Regions from separate parts of the Solwaraspora sp. WMMD792 genome, predicted to be linked through region 1. Evidence: predicted binding sites of a transcription regulator. Region 1 holds the regulator's gene; the other holds the start of a gene.
What was found. Region 1 encodes HrcA, which represses chaperone genes, less so after heat shock. Its sites were predicted from a motif close to GGTTNGCACNCTCNNNNNGAGNGTGCNAACC; they were not measured.
Positions count from the first base shown of each region.

Region 2: the regulator HrcA is predicted to act here: its motif matches at 5,353-5,383, upstream of groL (chaperonin GroEL).

Region 1 is NZ_JARUBH010000009.1:3,921,277-3,929,692, reverse strand. Features, by position in the region: gene O7629_RS18650 (hypothetical protein) at 1-693, opposite strand, end outside; gene O7629_RS18645 (enoyl-CoA hydratase-related protein) at 947-1,747, opposite strand; gene hemW (radical SAM family heme chaperone HemW) at 1,765-2,988, shown strand; gene O7629_RS18635 (DUF4870 domain-containing protein) at 3,082-3,639, opposite strand; gene hrcA (heat-inducible transcriptional repressor HrcA) at 4,020-5,042, shown strand; gene dnaJ (molecular chaperone DnaJ) at 5,111-6,244, shown strand; gene O7629_RS18620 (16S rRNA (uracil(1498)-N(3))-methyltransferase) at 6,293-7,036, shown strand; gene O7629_RS18615 (histidine triad nucleotide-binding protein) at 7,130-7,480, shown strand; gene O7629_RS18610 (PhoH family protein) at 7,609-8,416, shown strand, end outside.
Region 2 is NZ_JARUBH010000009.1:4,995,773-5,004,188, forward strand. Features, by position in the region: gene O7629_RS23315 (S8 family serine peptidase) at 1-686, shown strand, start outside; gene O7629_RS23320 (TetR/AcrR family transcriptional regulator) at 850-1,440, opposite strand; gene O7629_RS23325 (DUF998 domain-containing protein) at 1,578-2,267, shown strand; gene O7629_RS23330 (GNAT family N-acetyltransferase) at 2,452-3,408, shown strand; gene groL (chaperonin GroEL) at 3,539-5,161, opposite strand; gene O7629_RS23340 (cold-shock protein) at 5,727-5,930, opposite strand; gene O7629_RS23345 (serine hydrolase) at 6,167-7,093, shown strand; gene O7629_RS23350 (GNAT family N-acetyltransferase) at 7,207-7,839, shown strand; gene paaN (phenylacetic acid degradation protein PaaN) at 7,925-8,416, opposite strand, start outside.

The DNA of each region.
Region 1 (8,416 bases):
GAACGTGACCCTTTTGACGCCATGATCAGTGGCATGGGAAACGAGCCAGTGCGCATATCGCCACCCGGCCTGCGTGTTCTCCACTGGGACGCTCAGTGACGGCGTGGTGGGCACCGGCAGCAGCGACTCCAGGCCGCCCCAGTCCAACCGCAGATTGTCGGTGAGCGCCGCCGTCGCCTCGGCACCGCGCATCACCGGATCCCGGGTCACCGTGCAGGCGACCGCGCCGGTGGCCTCGCCGAGCAGCGCCGCGGTGAGCACCTGCGACTCGTCGGTCCACTTTTCGTACGCCTCGGGGAAGGCCGACCGCTGGACCGCCTGGGCGGCATCGGTGACCCGCATGTCCTGCCAACCCCGGACCCGTTCCAGGCCGGCGTAGAACGCGTTCGTCGCGTACCTGGTGTCGCTGATCTGCTCGACCGTGCCCCACCCCTGGCTGGGCCGCTGCTGGAACAACCCGACCGAATCCCGGTCGCCGCCGGTCAGGTTGCGCAGCTTGGACTCCTGGAACCCGGTCGCCAGTGCCACCACCACGGCACGGGGCGGCAGCCCACGCTGCACCCCGATCGCCGCGATCGTGGCGGCGTTCGCCATCTGCTCCGGATCGAGCGACACCCGACGCAGTTGGCCGTCGCCAGCCCCGGGCATGGAGTCGGGCAGTTCGACCGTGCAGCCCCGCCAGCCACCGGGCAACGCGAAATCGCCGATCCACCGGCCCAGGCCGACCCCGCCCAACAGGGCGATTGCCGCCAGCACGGCGACCAGCACCAGCACCGTCCGAGCCCGCACCGTCACCCCCACGCGTGTTGCTGGGACCTTTGGTACACCAGGGACGGTTGTGTCGTCCAGCGGGAGCGGGTCCCGCGCTTGTCGTACGCCGGCCCTTACGCCGTACGCCTCGACCCCTTACGTCGGAGATACCCCGTTTCGGGGCGACTATCCGTGGTCACCGCCCCGGCAGCCAGCTCGGGTCGCGTTTGTCGCGGAACGCCCGTACGCCCTCGCGGCCCTCGTCGGAGAGGAAGTATCCGGTGGAGAGCTCACGCAGCTCGGCCGTCTCGGCCCGGACGTCCGCCGCCGGGGTGCGGCGGAGCAGCTGCTTGGTGCCGGCCAGGGCGCCCGGGGCGCCCCGGACCAGCGCGGCGCAGCTCGCCGTCACCGCGGCGTCCAGCTCCCCGGCCGGTACGGCGGCGCTGACCAGACCGATCTGCGCCGCCCGGGCACCGTCGAACAGCTCACCGGTGAGGTACAGCTGCGCCGCTGCCCGCGGCTGCAGCCGGCGCAGCACAGTGGCGGAGATCACCGCCGGGACCACTCCGAGTCGTACCTCGGTGAAGGCGAAGGTGGCCGCCGCGTCGCAGATCGCGATGTCCGCCGCGGCGATCAGCCCCAGCCCGCCGGCCCGGGCCGGGCCGCCGACCCGGGCCACCACCGGCTTGGGGCACTCCCAGAGCGCCGCCAGTACGTCGCCGAGCATCCCGACCGGCACCTGTCGGGTCGCGTACGCCTCGGCGGTCTCCTTCAGGTCGGCGCCGGAGCAGAAGACCGGCCCGGTGTGGCTCAACACCACCACCCGGACCTGCGGGTCGGCGACCGCCTCGGCCAGGCCGGCGAGCAGTTCGGTCATCAGCGGGGTGGACAGCGCGTTGCGGTTGCCCGGGCTGTCCAGGGTCAGGGTGGTGATCCCGGCGGCGGTGGCCGTACGGATCAGTGGCTGCGCGGACCTGGTGGGTCGGGGCTCATCCATGCCGGCACACTAGTCCCATGCCAGGAGCACCACCCGCCGGTACGCCGGTGCCCGCCGACGGGGCGCTGCCGCCGTCCGCGCTCGCCCGCAGCGGCCAGCGCGGCTTCGGGGTCTATCTGCACGTGCCGTTCTGCGCCACCCGCTGCGGCTACTGCGACTTCAACACGTACACGCCCGCCGAACTTGGCGGCAGCGCACCGGTCGGGGAGTACCTGGACGCCGTACTGGCCGAGCTGGAACTGGCCGCGAAGGTCCTGGCCGACCGCCCGCCACGGCAGGTGGACACGGTCTTCGTCGGCGGCGGCACGCCGAGCCTGCTGCCCGCCGACGCGTTGGCCCGGCTGCTCGACGCGATCGACGCCACCTGGGGGCTGGCCGTCGACGCGGAGGTCACCACCGAGGCCAACCCGGAGTCGGTGACCCCGGCGTCGCTGCGGGCGCTGCGGGCCGCCGGCTACACCAGGGTGTCGCTCGGCATGCAGTCGACCGCAGCGACGGTGCTCGCCGTGCTGGACCGCCGGCACGCGCCGGGCCGCGCGGTCACCGCCGCCCGGGAGGCCCGGGAGGCCGGATTCGAGCACGTCAATCTCGATCTGATCTACGGTACGCCGGGGGAGAGCGCAGCGGACTTCGACGAGTCGCTGGCGGCGGTGGTGGCGGCCGGGGTGGACCACGTCAGCGCGTACGCGCTGATCGTCGAGGACGGCACCCGGTTGGCGGCCCGGATGCGGCGCGGCGAACTGCCGTATCCCGACGACGACGTCGCCGCCGACCGCTACCTCGCCGCCGAATCGGCGCTGAGCGACGCCGGATTCGACTGGTACGAGGTGTCGAACTGGGCCCGGTCGGCCGCCGGCCGGTGCCGGCACAACCTGTTGTACTGGACCGGCGGTGACTGGTGGGGGCTCGGGCCGGGGGCGCACAGCCACGTCGGCGGGGTCCGCTGGTGGAACGTGCGGCATCCCCGGTCGTACGCCGAGCGGCTGGCCGCCGGACGGTCGCCCGGCCACGGCCGGGAACTACTCACCGGCACCGAGCAGCAGGTCGAAGAGGTGATGCTGGGGCTGCGGCTGGCCAGTGGGCTGCCGCTGGCGCGACTGGCCCCGGCCGGCCGGCTCGCGGCCCGCCAAGCCGGCGACGACGGGCTGCTCGACCCCGGCGCGCTCGCCGCCGGGCAGGCGGTGCTGACCCTGCGCGGCCGGCTGCTGGCCGACGCGGTCGTCCGGGACCTGCTCCCGTGAGACCCGCTGCCGGGCTGCCTTGCGTGGCGTGGCCCGCATTGCCCGCCACCGGTGACGCCCCCGGAGCCGGTACGGATCCGGGGGCGAGCGGTGTCACTTGATGAAGTTGGCGGACATCGGGTACTTGTACAGCGTCCCCTCGTTGGCCTTAACGCCCGCGATGATGCCGAAGATGATCTGGATCGCGAACACCACCAGGCTGGGGATGAACAACAGGCACCAGCTGACGAAGAGCAGCACGAAGGCGATCGCCGACCAGAGGATCTGGAAGTTGAGCGCGGCCAGCGCGTGCGCCCGTACGGCCGGTGACTGCTGACCCTTGACCAGGTAGGCGATCAGCGGGCCGACGAAGCCGAGCGGTCCGAAGCTGATGAACGCGCCCAGGGCGCCACCGAAGTGGGCGATCAGGGCCCAGGTCTTGTCGTCGTTGGTGGCGTAGCCGGACGGGGGTTGACCTCCGTACGCCGGACCGCCGGGCGGGTAACCGCCGGGCGGGGGATATCCGCCGGCGCCGCCGGGCGGCGGCGGGTATCCGGGAGAGGAGGCCTCGCCCGGCATCGAGTAGGACGCTGGAGGTGGCGGCGGGGAGTTGGGGTCCTGCGGCATGCCGCCGGGACCGTTCTCCCCTGGTGGGCGAGGTGGTTCAGTCATGCCCGACACGGTAGGGGGACGGATCAAGCCGCGCCAGTTAGCCCCGCCGACGATTTTCCCGTCCGGGCAGGCCGTCTCCGCTGGTCGGTCGGCTTGCGTGGGGCCCGCCGGCCGGCTTCTCTGGCCCGCCGGCCGGCTTGCGGAGCCCCGCCGGCCGACCGATCCGACCCGGGTGAGTGCGCTTGGTGACATATCGCCCGGTACGCCCCCGCCCGGCGAACTGATCATCGCCGGCCCGGCCCGATCGACGTATGCTGGCACTCACAACCGGCGAGTGCCAGCAGGGGCGTCCGTCGTCGGTCCGGCCACCCACCGGCCGCCGCGACGGCCGGGGCCGTAGCCTCGGACCGGTCCGACCGGTGCCAGCGGAGGAGGTGCAGATGGGTCTCGACGACCGCAAACTCGACGTGCTTCGGGCGATCGTCGAGGACTACGTCGCCACTCAGGAGCCGGTCGGCAGCAAGGCGCTGGTCGAGCGGCACCAGCTCGGGGTGTCACCGGCGACCGTCCGTAACGACATGGCGGTGCTGGAGGAGGAGGGCTACATCCGGCAGCCGCACACCAGCGCCGGGCGGGTCCCGACCGACCGTGGCTACCGGTTGTTCGTCGACCGGCTGTCCCGGGTGAAACCGCTCAGCCCGGCGGAGCGCAGGGCGATCGAACGCTTCCTCGCCGGCGCCGTCGACCTCGACGACGTCGTGCACCGCACCGTCCGGCTGCTCGCCCAGCTCACCCGCCAGGTCGCGGTGGTGCAGTACCCGAGCCTGTCCCGGTCGTCGGTGCGGCACCTTGAGCTGGTGCCGATCTCGACCACCCGGCTGATGCTGGTTCTGATCGTCGACACCGGCCGGGTCGAGCAGCGACTGGTGGAGCTGCCGGCCCCGATCAGTGCCGACGACGTGACCGACCTGCGTCGGCTGGCCAACGAGAAGCTCGACGGCTGTCGGCTCTCCGACACCCCGCCGTTGGTCCAGGCGTTGGTCGACGAGGCGCCATCGGACCTGCGACCGGCGATGACCACGCTTTCGACGGTCCTGCTGGAGACGCTGGTCGAGCGGCACGAGGAACGCATCGCGCTGGCCGGGACCGCTAACCTGACCAGAGGGGGACTACTCGACTTCCAGGGCTCCCTGCGTCCGATACTGGAGGCACTGGAGGAGGAGGTCGTCCTGCTCAAACTGATCGGCGAGGTGGAGCCGAGCACCCTGCGGGTCCGCATCGGCGACGAGAACGAGATCGACAACCTGCGGGCCGCATCCGTGGTCAGCACCGGTTACGGTCCGGGCACCGTCATCGTCGGTGGCCTCGGCGTGCTGGGGCCCACCCGGATGGACTACCCCGGCACCATCGCCACGGTTCGCGCCGTGGCACGCTACGTCGGCGATCTGCTGGCGCAGAACTGACCGGCGGGCAGGATAACCGACCCGGCGAACTGCACATGCGAGACTGACACATGAGGACACCAGACGCAGTGGCCAAGGACTACTACGGGATTCTCGGCGTGAGCCGGGACGCCTCCGCTGACGACATCAAGCGGGCCTACCGCAAGTTGGCCCGGCAGTACCATCCGGACGTCAATCCGGATCCGGTGGCGGCTGACAAGTTCAAGGACATCAACGCCGCGTACGAGGTGCTCTCCGACGACCAGAAGCGGCAGATCGTCGATCTTGGTGGCGACCCGTTGGCGCCCGGCGGCGCGCCCGGCGGCGGCCCCGGCGGGGCCGGGCCCTTCGTCGGCTTCCAGGACATCATGGACGCCTTCTTCGGGGCGGCGGCCGGCTCCCGTGGGCCGAGGTCGCGGACCCGCCCCGGCGCCGACGCGATCCTGCGCCTGGAGCTCGATCTGACCGACACCGCGTTCGGCGTGGAAGCGCCGATCACCGTCGACACCGCGGTGATCTGCACCACATGCTCCGGCGCGGGCACTGCGGCCGGCACCCACCTGGCGACCTGCGAGGCGTGCGGCGGGCGCGGCGAGGTCCAGTCCGTGCAACGGACCTTCCTCGGCCAGGTGGTCTCGTCCCGGCCCTGCGTCGCCTGCCAGGGCTACGGCACCGTCATCCCGCACCCCTGCGCCACCTGTTCCGGCGACGGCCGGGTGCGGACCCGACGTTCGCTGACCGTCAAGATCCCCGCCGGGGTGGAGGACGGGATGCGGATCCGGCTGGCCCAGCAGGGCGAGGTCGGGCCGGGCGGGGGCACCGCCGGTGACCTGTACGTCGAGATCCACGAGCGGCCGCACGACGTCTACTCCCGCAAGGGCGACGACCTGCACTGCCGGGTCACCGTGCCGATGACCGCCGCGGCGCTCGGCACCCGGCTGACCATCCGGACCCTGGACAGCGACGAGCCGGTGGACGTCAAGCCGGGCACCCAGCCGGGTGCCACCCTGCGGTTGCGCGGGCGCGGCGTGCCGCACCTGCGCGGCACCGGCCGCGGTGACCTCTACGTGCACCTCGACGTGCGTACCCCGACCAAGCTCGACGCCGAGCAGGAGCGGACGCTGCGGGAGTTCGCCAAGGCCCGGGGCGAGGAGGTCGCCGAGCTGACCAAGCAGGGCGGGTTCTTCTCCCGGATGCGCGACGCGTTCAACGGCCACGGCTGACCCGCCGCCCGGTCCGGCCAGCGAGCAGCAGCGGAGAACCGATCCGACGTGAGCGCCCCACTGTTTCTCGTCGAGCGCCTGCCGACCGGGCCGACCCACACCCTCGACGGGCCGGAGGGCCACCACGCCGCGACCGTGGTCCGGCTGCGCCCGGGTGAGCAGTTGCGGCTCGCCGACGGGCGCGGCGGCGTCGCCGACGCGGTGGTCGAGGCCGTCGGCCGGCACCAGCTCGACCTGCGGGTCCTCGACACCGGGTACGTCAGCGCCACCGACCCCCGGCTGGTGGTGGCGCAGGGCGTCGCCAAGGGCGACCGGGGCGAGCTGGCGGTGCAGGCGATGACCGAGGTCGGGGTGGACGAGATCGTTCCGTGGGCGGCCGCCCGCTCGGTGACCCGCTGGCGCGACGACCGTGGTGCCCGGGCCCGGCAACGATGGGTCGGCACCGCGCGGGAGGCCACCAAACAGGCCCGCCGGCCGTGGCTGCCGACGATCGGCGGCTCCGACCAGCAGCCGGCCGAGCCGACCGACGCGGTCGCCGCCCGGTGCGCGGCGTCGGCCGCCAGCTTCGTCCTGCACGAGTCGGCGCAGCAGCGGCTGGCCGTCGCCGATCTGCCGACCACCGGGTCGGTGCTGCTGGTAGTGGGGCCGGAAGGCGGGATCGACGACGCCGAGCTGGCCACCTTCGTCGACGCCGGGGCCCGGCCGGTGCGGCTCGGCCCGGCGGTGCTGCGGACGTCGACCGCCGGTGTCGCGGCACTCGCCCTGCTCTCCGGTCGGCTGGGGCGCTGGTAACGCCGTGGTTGGGGCGCTGGTGGCGCCGTGGTTGGGGCGCCGGTGGCGCGGCGGTGGACCGGCCGGACCCCGGTCACCGCTACCATCCGTCGGGTGAGCGACAACTGTGTCTTCTGCCGGATCGCCGCCGGGGAACTGCCGACCACCCTGCTGTACGACGGGGCCAACACGGTCGCGTTCCGGGACCTCCACCCGCAGGCACCCACCCACGTGCTGGTGATACCGAAGCAGCACCACCCCGACGTCGCCGCGCTTGCCGCGGCCGACCCCGCCGTCGCGGGCGAGCTGTTGACCACGGCGGCCGCGGTGGCGCAGGCCGAAGGGCTGGCCGCCGACGGGTTCCGGTTGATCTTCAACACCGGCCGGTACGCCGGTCAGGAGGTGTTCCACGTGCACGCTCACGTGCTGGGTGGGGCACCACTCGGTCCGCTGCTGTCCCGTTGACAACCGGCGGAAATGGAGCCGCTGCGCCGGGCGTTGAGCGGATACGATGGCAGCAAGTCCGCCCGCCACGGCCGACCGGGTCGGGGCGCTGAAATGGAAGCAGGTGCGAAAGGCCGTCAGGCCGACCCATGACCGGCACTCCACCTCCCGGGCAGGCCCGGGTGCAGACCAGGATCACCGTCCCGGACCCGCAGATCATGGTCAACCTGCTCGGCGCAGGCGACGAGATCCTGCGGCTGGTCGAGCAGTCCCTCGCCAGCGATGTCCACGTACGCGGCAACGAGATCACCATCACCGGTGTGCCGTCGGACAACGCGGTGGCCGAGCGGCTGTTCAGCGAGCTGCTCGAGCTCATCGCCAAGGGCGAGACGCTGACCACCGACGCGGTCCGGCGTACCGTCGGCATGCTGGCGCAGGGCGGCAGCGAGCGCCCCGCCGACGTGCTCACCCTCAACATCCTCTCCCGGCGCGGGCGGACCATCCGGCCCAAGACCCTGGGCCAGAAGCGGTACGTGGACGCGATCGACGCGCACACCATCGTCTTCGGCATCGGCCCCGCCGGTACCGGCAAGACCTACCTCGCGATGGCCAAGGCGGTGCAGGCCCTGCAGGCCAAGCAGGTCAACCGGATCATCCTCACCCGGCCGGCGGTCGAGGCCGGTGAGCGGCTCGGCTTCCTGCCCGGGACGCTCTACGAGAAGATCGACCCCTACCTGCGTCCGCTCTACGACGCGCTGCACGACATGCTCGACCCCGACTCCATCCCGAAGCTGATGGCGGCCGGCACCATCGAGGTCGCGCCGCTGGCCTACATGCGGGGTCGCACCCTCAACGACGCCTTCATCATCCTCGACGAGGCGCAGAACACCACGGCCGAGCAGATGAAGATGTTCCTGACCCGGCTCGGCTTCGGCTCCCGGATCGTGGTCACCGGCG
Region 2 (8,416 bases), 1.1 Mb from region 1:
CGTCCTGGGTCGGCTGTGTCAACCTGGACCGCAACCTCGGCAACCCGGCACGCTACCTGGACTGCCTGCAGTTCATGCTGGCCCCGTTCCCGACCGGGGGCGACCCGTTCGCCGACGGGCGACCGGAACGCGCTCCGCACGTGCTGACCAACTCCTGGGGCTGCCCCGAGCTGGAAGGCTGCGACCTGAGTTCGCTGCGACCGGCCACCGAGGCGCTGGCCGCCGCCGGGCTGATGATGGTGGCCGCCGCCGGCAACACCGGCCCGTTCTGCAGCTCGGTCGACGACCCGCCGGCCCCGTACACCGATGTGCTGACCGTCGGCGCGGTGGACGCCGACCGGGAGGTCACCGACTTCTCCAGCCGGGGCCCGGCGCCGGACGGCACCGTCAAACCGGACCTGGTGGCACCGGGCGCCGACGTGCTGTCGGCGATGCCCGGCGGCGGGTACGCGGCGCTGGACGGTACGTCGATGGCGACCCCGCAGGTGGCCGGGGTGGTGGCGCTGCTTTGGTCGGCGCGACCGGAGCTGATCGGTGATCTGGACGGCACGGCGCGGATCCTGCGGCAGACCGCCGCCGAGGCCGGCACCGGGGGCGGTGACACCTGCGGCGATCCGGCGAACCTGACCGGCGCCGGCCTGGTCGACGCCTACGCCGCGGTGCGGGCGGCGCAGGCCGCCGGTTAGCCTCGGCGCACTGATATTTTCCGCTGTCCGCGCCTGGCTGTCTGCCGCCGTCAGGCGCGATGGCCACCTGCTGCGTGCTCGCCCGCCGGCTGCACAGAGTCGCGGGGACCCCACCGGGGCCCGACAGATACGTACATGGGGCAGTCGCATCGCCGGGCGCCGGCTAGCGGAACTGACTCTGGTAGCGCAGCCAGCCCTCGTCGAGGAGCCGGAACCCTGCGTCGATGACGGACTCCGGGTTGGCTGCCCGGGTCGCGCTCAGCTGTATCTGCAGGGCGAAGCGGACGTAGAAGCGGATCTCGTCGCTGGGCTCGGCGAGCCCGAACTCCGTGGTGATCGCGGCGATCAACGCGTCTTCGTGGCGGAACCACATGCGTTCGGCGTACTCGACGAGGGCGGGTGTCTGTTCCATGAGGACGAGGAGCGACCGTGCGGGTTCGGATCCGAGCGCGGTGATCTCCGCGAGGTAGTGCGCCTTGAGCGCGGCGGAGATCGAGGTCCCCGGCGGCCGGTCAGCCACTGCCGCGACGAGCCGGTCGTGTCGCAGGTCCTCGTCACCGAACGCGAGGGCCTCCTTGTGCGGGAAGTGTGTGAAGACGGTGGTTGGCGACACATCCGCCCGGTCGGCGATTTCGCGGACGCTCACCGCGTCGAACCCTCGTTCCAGGAACAGTTCGTGGGCGGCCTGCACGATCGATGCCCGGGTCGCTGCCTTCTTCCGCTCCCGTCGCCCGGTTCGCTGCCCCTCGCTCATGCCGACAGAGTACTGGACCTGTTCGCTAGATGCATTGACTCCATAACTGATCTTGATACAGTATTGGAGTCACACCGGAGATTGACCGACGGGACCGACACATGCGGCGGGAAGCCGGGAGAGAAGGAACCTTGAACGTGACCCCCGTCCGGGTGGACGCTCGGCAGAGGCAAAACTCCGCTGCCGGCATCGTGCTCATCGCCGGAGGGCTGGCTTTCTTCATCGCCGAGCTCATCGCCGCGGCGGCATGGACGGATCCCCCCTACAGCTACACCTACCACTACATCAGCAACCTCGGAGTGCACGGCCCCACGGAGGGATTCGGGCAGCTCATGCACTCGCCGCTGGCCTGGGTCATGAACACCGGATTCTTCCTGTTCGGGATCGTCCTGTTCTGCGGCACCGCCATGCTCCCAGGCATGCACGGCCTGCGCGGCTGGACAGTGCGCGCGGTGGCCTTCCTGATGGCCGCCGGCGGCGTCCTGCTGGCCTTCTTCCCAGGAACCGGCGAGACACCCGACAGCGGTGCCATCGACTTTCACTCGGTGGGCGCCCTGCTCGGCATCGTCAGCGGTAACGTACTGATCATCATCCTCGGGCGAGCGCACCGACAGGCCGGAATCGCTGCCGCCACCGGCCGGGCCATGACCGTCCTCGGCGTCTTCGGTCTTCTGTCGCTGGTCGGCTTCCTGGCCATCGCCGGCTCATCGGCCAGCCTGATCGGCCTGGTCGAACGCTGCGCGGTCTATCCCCTGCTGGTCGGATTCATCTGCGCCGGCAAGTCCATCAAGGATGGCAACGGGCGGTCGCCGGCTGGCCACGCGTGAAACGGCGGCGACTCGAACCCGCGACAGACACCCACGGGCGGAAGATCAGACGCGCGCTCATCGGCACGACAAGGCGCCGGGTCCGACGGGGTTTCGGAACCTCCGCGCGACCAGCACCCCGCCAAGAAGGGCACCAAGCCCCGCCGCACGGGTCGAAGCGCAAGTCAAATTAGGGTGGGCGGTCGTGGAACAGGAGTTCGCCATCGAGGAACTGTCCGAGCGGCACCGGCCGGCCGTCGTGGCGCTCTGCCGCGCCGCGCTCGATCTGCCGGAAGACGCCGCCGAGGCGGAGCAGATCGTCACCAGACTGCACGGGCCGGTCGTCCCCGATCATCCGTCGGGGGTGGGGCCGCGGCAGACGATCGGTCTGGTCGCCGTCGTCGACGAAACGGTACGCGGGGTCGTGCTCGGCTCGGTCGCGCACCGGGACCCGTCGGTCGGTCACGTGGACCTGATCGCGGTGGATCCGCAGTGGCGTCGACAGGGTCTGGGGCGGGCGTTGCTCGGCCGGGCGGAAAGCGCGCTGGCGGCCCGGGGCGCCGGTGAGGTGCTGTTGGCCGGCAATCCGCCGTACTACGCCTGGCCGGGGGTGGACGTGCGCTACACGCCGGCGGTCTGCCTGGCGATGGCGCTCGGCTACCTGCAGGACCGGACCGCGTGGAACATGACGGCCGACCTGGCGTCCGCCGGGTCCCCGGCGTTGCGGGACACCGCCGACGCGCAGCGCCGCCTGGCGCAGGCCGGGATCACCGTACGGCGGGCCGACGGCGACGACGTCGCGGCGCTGGTGGCGTTCACCCAGGCGACGTTCGGCGACGCGTGGGCGGCCGAAGTGGCGCATTCGGTGGGCCGGCCCGACGCCGGCTGCCACCTGGCGGTCCGTACCGGCGATCCGGGTGAGGTGCTGGGCTTCGCGGCGTACGGGTCGTCGCGGCCGAGCTGGTTCGGGCCGATGGGTACGGCCCCGACCGCGCAGGGGCTCGGTATCGGGGCGATCCTGTTGCGGCGCTGTCTGCGGGACCTGGCGGAGGCCGGCCATCAGCGGGTCGAGATCGGCTGGGTGGGCCCGGTGCCGTTCTACGCCTCGGCGGCGGGTGCCCGCATCGAGCGGGTCTTCTTCTTGTATCGCAAGCAGCTCTGACCGGCCTCGAACAGCTCACCGGCCTCGCGTATGCCGCAGGGGCGGTCACCGGCGAACCGGTGACCGCCCCTGCGGTCCGTACTCGTGTCGCGCGTCGCGTTGACGCGCGGCGCGGACGATCGAGCTGGACTCAGAAGTCCATCTCGCCGCCGCCGGGCGCGCCGGCCGGGGCCGGGGTCTTCTCCGGCTTGTCCGCCACCACGGCCTCGGTGGTCAGGAACAGCGCCGCGATCGACGAGGCGTTCTGCAGCGCCGACCGGGTCACCTTGGCCGGGTCGATGATGCCCGCCTGCAGCAGGTCCACGTAGTCGCCGTTGGCGGCGTTGAGGCCGTGGCCGGCCTCCAGGTTGCGGACCTTCTCCACCACGACGCCGCCTTCGAGGCCGGCGTTGACGGCGATCTGCCGCAGCGGGGCGTCCAGCGCGATCTTCACGATCTGCGCGCCGGTCGCCTCGTCGCCGACCAGGTCGAGCTTGTCGAAGGCGGTCTTGCCGGCCTGCACCAGGGCAACGCCACCACCGGGGACGATGCCCTCCTCGACGGCCGCCTTGGCGTTGCGCACCGCGTCCTCGATGCGGTGCTTGCGCTCCTTGAGCTCCACCTCGGTGGCCGCTCCGACCTTGATCACCGCGACGCCGCCGGCCAGCTTGGCCAGCCGCTCCTGCAGCTTCTCGCGGTCGTAGTCGGAGTCGCTCTTCTCGATCTCGGCCCGGATCTGGTTGACCCGGCCCTGGATCTGCTCGGCGTCGCCGGCACCGTCGACGACCGTGGTCTCGTCCTTGGTCACCTGGACCTTGCGGGCCCGGCCCAGCATGTCGATGGTCACCGCGTCGAGCTTCAGGCCGAGCTCCTCGCTGACGACCTGGCCGCCGGTGAGGATCGAGATGTCGGTCAGCATCGCCTTGCGGCGGTCACCGAAGCCGGGTGCCTTGACGGCAACCGACTTGAAGGTGCCGCGCACCTTGTTGACGATCAGGGTGGCCAGCGCCTCGCCCTCGACGTCCTCGGCGATGATCAGCAGCGGCTTGCCCGACTGCATGATCTTCTCCAGGATCGGGAGCAGGTCCTTGACCGAGGAGATCTTGCTGTTGACGATCAGGATGTAGGGGTCGTCGAGGACGGCCTCCATCCGCTCCGGGTCGGTCCAGAAGTAGGGCGAGATGTAGCCCTTGTCGAAGCGCATACCCTCGGTGAGCTCCAGCTCCAGGCCGAAGGTGTTGCTCTCCTCGACGGTGATGACGCCTTCCTTGCCGACCTTGTCCATCGCCTCGGCGATGATCTCGCCGACGCTGGAGTCACCGGCGGAGATCGACGCGGTGGACGCGATCTGCTCCTTGGTCTCCACGTCCTTGGCGAGCTTGCTCAGCTCCTCCGCGACGTTGGCGACGGCGGCCTCGATGCCCCGCTTCAGGGCCATCGGGTTCGCGCCGGCCGCGACGTTGCGCAGGCCCTCGCGGACCAGAGCCTGGGCCAGGACGGTCGCCGTCGTCGTGCCGTCACCGGCCACGTCGTCGGTCTTCTTGGCGACCTCCTTGACCAGCTCGGCGCCGATCTTCTCGTACGGGTCCTCGAGCTCGATCTCCTTGGCGATGCTCACACCATCGTTGGTGATGGTGGGGGCACCCCACTTCTTTTCGAGCACGACGTTGCGGCCCTTCGGGCCCAGCGTCACCTTGACGGCGTCGGCGAGGGTGTTCATGCCCCGCTCGAGACCGCGGCGCGCCTCTTCGTCGAACGCGATCATCTTGGCCATACGGCGTTGTCCTCCTGGACGCTCGCAGCACCGGAGCCGGTCAGCTCCGCCATGCCGCCTGCTCTACGCACCTTCGGACGTCACTACCTGGCGACAGTGACGTCCGCCGGCCGGGCCGGATAGCCCGCGACGACCGGCCATCTCCGTCACCCCGCGAAGCGGGACGACGGCGGTGGCCCCACCGCCCCGACCTTTGGCACTCCCGGTTGGCGAGTGCCAATCCTTGTTTAGCACTCTCCCCTGTCGAGTGCAAGCGAACAGCAACTTGCCGCCCGACGTACCCCTTCGGGCCGCACGGCCGCCGACGGCGGTCACGGTCAAGATCAGGTGGGCAGGGCCCGCACAGCGGGCCCGGCGCGGGTAGGCAGGATCGCCGGCCGGCGAGACGACCGGTCGCCGGGTGGCGAGACGATGAAAGGCGCCGGCTCCACGAGGAGAACCGACGCCTTGCGGGTACGCAGACTTGTGTCGACTTATCGGATACGCCGCCGTCCGGTCGGGCGGCCGCACCGACCACCGGACGTGCAGTTGGCCAGCAGGGTGACCGGGCTGGCCAGCAGGGTGACTAGGCGATGACCCGGACCCTCTCCGCCTGAGGACCCTTCTGCCCCTGAGCGATCTCGAACTCGACGCGCTGCCCGTCGTCGAGCGCCTTGTAGCCGTCCATCTCGATGGCGGAGAAGTGGACGAAGACGTCCTGACCCCCGTCGACCGCGATGAAACCGTAGCCCTTCTCGCTGTTGAACCACTTCACGGTGCCCTGCGCCACGGTGCACTTCCTCACTTCTGTCGTGCCGGGCCTCTGCCGGCCCTCTGACCGGCGTGTTCGCCGGCCGGAGCCACCGATCGGGACTCCCGTGCGGGTTGCCCGAGTACAGCAGCCGGAATCGCACGCTACACGAGGTCTGACGGCACCGCACTATCCCAAAAGGGGACATTAACCCCCAGTCAAGTCTCTCTGGCACCACATTTCGTTGACCACGTGTGTCCCGTACACCGCAGAACGTGAAGCCCGGACGGCATCGCGCACCTGGCAGCCGGGCCGTCCGACGGTCGGACCGCACCGCGCCCCGACACGACCGCGTCCGCCAACGCCACCCGGCGGCCGCCGCCGTCGGGCTGCTCATCGTGCTGTCGGCGTTCACCGGCGGCCTGCCCGGGGACGCCGGCAAACCACCGCCGCGCGAGCCGGGCTGGACCGTCGCCGACCCTGACCACGACCACCAGCAGCGCAGCGTGTTGCTGCGCACCGGCCCGGTGCCGACACCGACCGACGGATTCTTCTCCTGGGCGGCGCTGAACCGGCGTACCGGGTTGATCACCGGGTCGCCGAACTTCGCCGCGCAGAGCGACACCATGTCGTTGATCAAGGTGTGGCTGGCCGCCGACGACCTGCGCCGCGCCGACGAACAGGGCCACATGCTCCGGACACCTCAGCTGGCCCAACTGTCGTCGATCATCCGGGACAGCGACAATCCCGGCGCGGACGCCACCTTCGACCGGGTCGGTGGCCGGGAGTCCATCGAGCGGATGGTACGGCTCTGCGGACTGACCGACTCGGCCCCGGAGCGCGACCGGTGGAGCAACACGGTCGTCTCCGCCCGCGATCTGACCAGGCTGGGGCGCTGCCTCGCCGACGGACGGGCAGCCGGGCCGCAGTGGACGCCGTGGCTGCTGTCCGAGATGCGCGCCGTCCGTGGTGAGGGCGACTTCGGCCCACGGGACGCGCTCACCCCCGAGTACGCGGCCACCATCGCCATCAAGAACGGCTGGCTGCTGCGCGACGAGGACGGGCTCTGGCACGTCAGCTGCCTCGCGATCGGGGAGACCTGGGTGATCGGTGCGCTGGCCCGCTACCCGGGGCGGCACGGGCTCGACCACGGCGTCGACTACTGCCGGCAACTCGGCACCGCCCTGCTGCTGGTGGCGTGACCCCGTTGCCGGCGAGGGCACGACCGTCTGCGGCTGGTGGCGTGACCGGTGCGGGCCGGGCCGAAGGCGGGATTCCGGTTGTCGGCCAAGCCGAGCCGGGCGAGCATGCCGGCATGGGAACTGGGACCGACACCGACCACGTCGTACCGCCGGTAGCCGCGGTCCGGCGGATCCGGGCCGACGACGCCGCCCGGATGCGCGCGCTGCGGCTGGAGATGCTCGCCGATTCGCCGCTGGCGTTCATCGAACGGCTCGCCGACGCGGCGGCCCGCCCGCTGCACGAGTACGCAGAGCGGGCGGCCCGGTCCGCCGTCGGTGACCTGATCGCCCAGTTCGTGGCCGAGACTGGGCCGGCGACCCCGCAAGCCGGGCGGACGGCGACCGGGCAAGCCGGGCGGACGGCGACCCCGCAAGCCGGGCGGACGGCGACCGAGCCGACGGCGGACCGGCGGTTCGTGGCGCACGCGGGAGCACACGTCTGGCGGGACGACCCGTCGGTGTCCGTCCTGTTCGCCGTCTACATCAGCCCGGCCTGGCGGGGCCGGAACCTGCTCGCCGAACTGGTCGACGCGGTCGCTGCCTGGTCACGTGCGGCTGGACGCCCGGAGCTGCTGCTGGAGGTGGTGGTCGGCAACGACCGGGCGGTGCGGGCGTACCAGCGGCTCGGCTTCGCCGACACCGGCGTACGCCTGCCGCACCCGACCCGGTCGGACCTGACCGAGTTGCAGATGCGCCGGCCGGCGTGACCGGCGGGCCGGCAGAAGCCGGCGCGGTAGCCGACCCGACACCGGGCCGGCACGGGAGCCGACCCGGCTCCCGTGCCGGGCCGGGTCAGACGTGCCGACGGGACTGGACGATCCGGAACCGGCCGGCGACGTACGCGCCGTCGGTCAACGCCGAGTTCGCCGCGGCGTTGGCACCGCTGGCGTGGAAGTCGGAGAAGGCCGCCGACTGGTTGACGAACACGCCGCCGGTGAGATTCGCCGACAGGTGCACACCGACGTCCAGCGCGGCGGCCTCCACGTCGGCGAGCACCCGCTGGTCGGTCGAGTAGACGCCGGCGGTGAGCGCACCGCGAGCTGCGACCGTACGCCGGAAGATCTCGACGCTGTGCGCGGTGGACGCGGTGGCGACGACGAAGCTGACCGGCCCGAACCACTCCCGGCCGTAGACGTCGTCGGCGTCCGCGCCGAGCTTGACGACCAGTGGGGTTCGCACCACCGCGTCCGGGTACGCCGGGTGGCTGATCTCCCGCGACTCCAGCACCGGCTCGCCGAGCTTGGCCGCTGCGGCGAGCCGGTCGAGGACGGCGTCGTCGACGAT